2 regions of the Lysobacter capsici genome follow, and region 2 is predicted to be linked to the other one. Evidence: riboswitches for the same ligand, from Rfam matches in the RefSeq annotation. Region 2 holds a riboswitch; the other holds the start of a gene.
The links. Region 2 has a riboswitch for S-adenosylhomocysteine ahead of ahcY (adenosylhomocysteinase). Riboswitches for the same ligand answer to the same signal wherever they lie in the genome.
Positions count from the first base shown of each region.

Region 1: it holds a riboswitch for S-adenosylhomocysteine, as region 2 does, so the genes downstream of both, KME82_RS00760 (ATP-grasp domain-containing protein) here and ahcY (adenosylhomocysteinase) in region 2, are expected to answer to the same signal.

Region 1 is NZ_CP076103.1:180,853-184,059, reverse strand. It holds gene ggt (gamma-glutamyltransferase) at 1-1,549, shown strand, start outside; S-adenosyl-L-homocysteine riboswitch at 2,194-2,272, shown strand; gene KME82_RS00760 (ATP-grasp domain-containing protein) at 2,285-3,207, shown strand, end outside.
Region 2 is NZ_CP076103.1:1,292,911-1,296,117, forward strand. It holds gene ahcY (adenosylhomocysteinase) at 1-1,122, opposite strand, end outside; S-adenosyl-L-homocysteine riboswitch at 1,184-1,260, opposite strand; gene KME82_RS05300 (S9 family peptidase) at 1,525-3,207, shown strand, end outside.

The sequences.
Region 1 (3,207 bases), 1.1 Mb from region 2:
CCTGGACGTGATGAAAGGCGGCGGCAGCGCGGTCGATGCGGCGATCGCGGCCAACGCCGCGCTGGGCTTGATGGAGCCGACCGGCAACGGCGTCGGCGGCGATCTGTTCGCGATCGTGTGGGACCCGAAGACCAAGAAGCTCTACGGCTACAACGGCTCGGGCCGTTCGCCCAAATCACTGACCCTGGCCGAATTCCAAAAGCGCGGGCTCAAGGAAATCCCGCCGACCGGCCCGCTGCCGGTGACCGTGCCCGGCGCGGTCGACGGCTGGTTCGCCCTGCACGAACGCTTCGGCCGCAAGCCGATCGCCGACGACCTCGCACCGGCTATCCGCTACGCGCGCGAAGGCCATCCGGTGCATGAGGTGATCGCGTACTACTGGAACGCCTCGGTGCCCAAGCTGTCGAAGTGGCCGGGTTTCAAGGAGCAGTTCACCCTCGACGGCCGCGCGCCGCGCGTGGGCGAGATGTGGAAGAACCCGAACCTCGCCAACACCCTGGAACAGATCGCCAAGGGCGGCCGCGATGCGTTCTACAAGGGCGACATCGCCCGCACCATCGACGCGTATTTCAAGGCGAACGGCGGCTACCTGAGCTACGACGACCTGGCCTCGCATCACGGCGAGTGGGTCGAACCGGTCAGCAGCAACTACCGCGGCTACGACGTGTGGGAATTGCCGCCGAACGGGCAGGGCATCGCCGCGCTGCAGATCCTCAACATCCTGGAAGCCTACGACCTGAAGTCGTACGGCTTCGGCAGCGTCGAGCACGTGCATCTGTTCACCGAGGCCAAGAAGCTCGCCTTCGCCGACCGCGCGCGCTGGTACGCCGATCCGGCGTTCGAGAAGTCCTCGCCGGTCGCCAAGCTGATTTCCAAGGACTACGCGGCGCAGCGGCGCAAGCTGATCTCGATGGACAAGGCGCTCAAGGAAGTGCAGCCGGCCACGCCCGCGCAGCTCGACCAGGGCGACACCATCTACATGACCGTGGCCGATGCCGACGGCATGATGGTCTCGTTGATCCAGTCCAACTACCGCGGCATGGGCTGCGGCATGGCGGCGCCGGGCCTGGGTTTCATCTTCCAGGACCGCGGCGAGCAGTTCGTGCTCAAGGAAGGCCATCCCAACTCGTTCGCTCCGGGCAAGCGGCCGTTCCACACCATCATTCCCGCGTTCGTGACCAAGGCCGGCAAGCCGTGGCTGTCGTTCGGCGTGATGGGTGGCGGCATGCAGCCGCAGGGGCATGCGCAGATCATGATGAACCTGATCGATTTCGGCATGAACCTGCAGGAAGCCGGCGACGCGCCGCGCATCCAGCACGACGGTTCGACCGAACCGGCAGGTCAGGCCGAGGCGATGAGCGATGGTGGCGAACTCGATCTGGAAACCGGATATCCGTACGAAACCGTTCGCGAGCTGATGCGTCGCGGGCACAGCGTGCGGTTTGCGCATGGGCCTTATGGTGGGTATCAGGCGATCATGGTCAATCCGAACGGGGGGTATGTCGGGGCGAGCGAGTCGCGCAAGGATGGGCAGGCGGCTGGGTATTGAGGTGAGGTTGGGCGACGGCTTAGATTTTGGTCTTGTTGTTGGTTTTGCCTGGGTTTTTGATTTTCCCTGGGTCGTTGGTTTTGCCTAGTTCTTTGCCGTTGTCTTTGCCTTGATCGTTGCCGTTGCTTGTCCGTTGCAGTTGCCTTCGCCGTTGTTTTTGCTCGTCATTCCCGCGAAGGCGGGAATCCAGGGCCTTTCGTGCGAGAACGCTTGAAGTCACTGGATTCCCGCGTTCGCGGGAATGACGACCTGGAAGGATGACGCTGAAGTCTCTGGATCCCCGCCTTCGCGGGGATTACGTCCTTGAAGGGTGACGCCAAAGGCTCCGGACGTTCGGCTTAGCCGAAATAAAACAGAGCCCGCGTTCGCGGGAATGACGTCCCCCGAAAAATGACGGTTTAGCCGAGACGGCATCGAAGCATCGATGTCACATCCATATCGTCACCCCTACTCCCCTACGAACACCGAAAAATTCTTGCACCCACCAAAACCCAAGCGCGAAGCTTTCGCGAATTCGCGCCCCCGCCCCGATTGCCCAGCCCATCGTATTGACAGCCCGCAAGCCCCTGCAGAACACTGATCCCGCATCGCGGTAACCACGATGCATTCCAGTTGCGCAGCCGCCACACCAGGGCCGCGCAGTCCGGGCCGAGGGGTGCTGCGACGGAGCCGACGCTCCGCCACGCTCGGTCCGCGATGCCGAAGCAAGGGCGCCCTCCCGATCAAGGAGGCGTCATGCCTGCGTTACGTTCCGAACCGCTCGATTCCGCGACGGCCACGTCGCCCGCCCATCAAGCCGCATCCACCGACGCCACCTCACCCGAGGCCGCGCACGCTTCGCCACCCTCACGCTTCGACCCGCCGCTGTCGATCGCCCTGGTCACCTCGCAAGTCCACCCCGAGATCGATCCAGACGACGAGGGCCTGGTCGTCGCGCTGCGCGCCCACGGCATCGAGCCCACCGCCTGCATGTGGAACGACCCGTCGGTCGACTGGGCCGCGTTCGATGCCCTGCTGGTGCGCAGCACCTGGGATTATTTCCAGCACTACACGCAATTCCTGCACTGGTACGCGCGTATCGCCGAACTCGGCGTCGCCATCGTCAATCCGCTGCCGCTGCTGATCTGGAACAGCGACAAGCGCTATCTGCTCGAACTGGCGAAACTCGACGTGCCGATCATCGCCACCACCCATGCGCGCGGCGGCGATATCGACGCGGCGCTGGCGTCGATGAGCGGCGAGGTCGTGGTCAAGCCCAGCGTCAGCGGCGGCGCCTGGCATACCGTGCGCGGCCGCATCGGCAGCGAGGAATTCGATCGCGCGCTGGCCGCGTTGCCGCGCGAACTCGACTATCTGATCCAGCCGTTCATGCCGCAGATCGTCGCCGATGGCGAGTGGTCGCTGCTGTTCTTCGGCGGTGTCTACAGTCACGCGGTGTTGAAGAAACCCGGCGCCGACGATTACCGCGTGCAGACCTATTTCGGCGGCACCGCCGACCTCACCGAGCCCGCTCCGTCGATCCTCGCCGCCGCGCGGCACGCGCTGCAGGCGGTGACGGCGCTGGGCTATCGCGATCAGGCCTATGTGCGCGTCGATGGCGTGGTCGACGAGGGCGTGTTCCGGGTAATGGAACTGGAGTTCATCGAGCCGTTCCTGCA
Region 2 (3,207 bases):
GACCTGCGGCTTGATGTTGAGGTGCTTGGCGCCGGAAGCGACCAGCGCGTCGACCTGGATCTCGTTGTCGAAGTGGCCGATGTTGCACACGATCGCCTGGTCCTTCATGCCCTGCATGTGGGCCAGGGTCAGCACGTCCTTGTTGCCGGTGGTGGTGACGTAGATGTCGCCGCGGCCGAGGGTGCTCTCCACCGTGTTGACTTCGAAGCCTTCCATCGCCGCCTGCAGGGCGTTGATCGGGTCGATTTCGGTGACCACGACGCGGGCGCCGTACGCGCGCAGCGAATGCGCCGAACCCTTGCCGACGTCGCCGTAACCGCACACGACCGCGACCTTGCCGGCCAGCATCACGTCCATCGCGCGCTTGAGGCCGTCGGCCAGCGACTCGCGGCAGCCGTAGAGGTTGTCGAACTTCGATTTGGTGACCGAGTCGTTGACGTTGATCGCCGGGACCAGCAGGCCGCCGGCTTCGGCCAGCTGATACAGGCGATGCACGCCGGTGGTGGTCTCTTCCGACACGCCCTTCCAGTCGCGCACGACGGTGTGCCAGAAGCCCGGACGCTCGGCATGCACGCGCTTGAGCAGATTCTTGATGACTTGTTCTTCGTGATTGCCCGACGCGGTGTTGACCCAGCCGTCGCCGTTTTCGAGCTCATAGCCCTTGTGGATCAGCAGGGTCACGTCGCCGCCGTCGTCGACGACCAGCTGCGGGCCGAGGTGCTTGTCGGTGCCGTTGCCCGGGAAGGTCAGCGCTTCGAGCGTGCAGTCCCAATACTCTTCCAGCGACTCGCCCTTCCAGGCGAACACCGGGGTGCCGCTGGCGGCGATCGCCGCGGCGGCGTGGTCCTGGGTCGAGAAGATGTTGCACGAGGCCCAGCGCACGTCGGCGCCGAGGTCGCGCAGGGTCTCGATCAGCACCGCGGTCTGGATGGTCATGTGCAGCGAGCCGGTCACGCGCACGCCCTTGAGCGATTGGGCGACGGCGTACTTCTTGCGGATCGACATCAGGCCCGGCATTTCGTGCTCGGCGATGTCGATTTCCTTGCGGCCCCAGTCGGCCAGGGTGATGTCGGCGACCTTGTAATCGCCTTCGGTCGAGAAGGTCTTGGGTACTGCGTTCATTGGATGTCGCTCCAGTTCTTTGGGGAGCCGGCGGATGCCGGGGTCCGGCGAGTCGTTGGACTCAAACCGGGCGCCGTTGGGACCTGCGCCTCGCCGAGCCTGGCCGTGGCGTTCACGGTCGCAGCGCCCCTCGACGGGCTGAGCGCGCAGTATATCGCGGCGCCGATGACCGCCGCACGGCACGCCGTCGCGCCGTGCAGGTCCGGGCCGAATCGGCCTGAACCGGCGTTCATCGCGCCATGTCGGACGGCATCGGCATGGCCACCGGCCCGAATGGCATAGGCTGGTCGCCGCGCGCGCGGGCTAAGCTCGGGCGGGGCAGCGCCGGGCCGGCCCCGTCGGCGTGAACACGCCGCGCCGGTCCCGCGATTGCGACGTTCATTTCCCTGAGGACCACATTCGATGACATCCGCCGCGACGACCCGTCACCCGACCCGTTGCACGCCGCCACGCACGCCCAGCCTGCTCGTGCTGGGGCTGCTGCTGGCCCTGGGCCTGACCCAGCCGGCCGCGGCCGCGCAGGCGGCCAGGAACGCCGCGCCGGCCGCAGCCAAGCCGCAGGCCGACGGCTACCAACTGCCGCCCAAGCCCTTGCAGGCCATCGTCGATGCGCCGCGCCCGCCGCAGATGTTCCTCAGCCCCCGTCGCGACCGCGTGGCGCTGGTGCAGACGCCGTCGCTGCCGGGCATCGCGCTGGTCGCGCAGCCGGAGTTGAAACTCGCCGGCCTGCGCATCCATCCGCGGGTGCGCGCGCAGAGCCGCTTCAGTTTCGGCAGCCAGTTGAGCCTGCTCGACACCGGCACCGGCAAGAGCATCGAGATCGAAGGCCTGCCGTCGCCGCTGTCGCTGGCGACCTTGCAGTGGTCGCCCGACCAGCGCTGGATCGCGTTCAACCGCATCGACACGGCCAGCGCGGCCAACGAGCTGTGGCTGATCGAACTGGAGACGCGTCACGCGCGCAAGCTGGTGTCCGGCCTCAACACGGTCGGCGCCGGTTACCAGTGGATGCCCGACAGCCGCCGCCTGCTGGTGCAGCTGCAGCCCGAAGGTCAGGGCGAGGTGCCGCCGAGCGACGCCACTCCGACCGGCCCGGCCGCGCAGGAAACCCAGGCCAGCGCCACCGTGCGCCAGATCCGCACCTACCAGGACCTGCTGCGCAACGAGAACGACGCGCGCCTGTTCGAGTACTACCTGCGCTCGCAGCTGGCCACCGTCGATCTGACCGGCCAGGTCGCCAAGGCCGGATTGCCGGCGTTGTACGTCGAAGTCGAGCCGTCGCCGGACGGCCGTCATCTGCTGGCGACCACGCTGGAGCGTCCGTTCTCGTACCAGGTGCCGGCGTCGCGGTTCGCGCACCGCATCGAGGTGCTGACGCCGGACGGCAAGTTCGAGTATGAAATCGCGCGGCTGCCCTTGGTCGAAGGCCTGCCGACCGGCAACGACGCGGTGCCCACCGGCGTGCGCGATATCGCCTGGCGCAGCGACGTGCCGGCGACCCTGGTCTGGGCCGAAGCGCAGGACGGCGGCGACCCGGCCCGCGCGGTCGACATCCGCGACGCGGTGCTGATGCAGGCCGCGCCGTTCGACAAGCCGCCGCAGACCTTGGCGCGGCTGTCCTATCGCTTCGAGGGCGCGCGCTGGGGCCGCGACGATCTGGCCCTGATCGAGGAGTCGTGGTGGAAGACGCGCCAGGTCCGGCAATGGCGCATCGCGCCCGATCATGGCGACCGCGTGCCCGAGTTGATCTTCGAGGGCAGCAGCGAAGACCGCTACAACGATCCGGGCGAGCCGCTGATGCAGCGCGACGACAACGGCCGCGAACGCCTGCTGACCTCCAGCGACGGCGCCAGCTTGTACTACAGCGGCGAAGGCGCCTCGGCCGAAGGCGACCGGCCCTTCCTCGACCGTTTCGACCTGGCCGGCAAGCAGCGCACCCGCCTGTTCCATTCGCAGGCGCCGTACTACGAGAAACCGTTCGCGTTGCTCGACGCCGACGCCAAGCGCCTGCTCACCACGCGCGAATCGCCGACCCAGCCGAGCAACCTGACCTTGCGCGACCTGTCCGCGGCCGATGCCGCGCCGCAG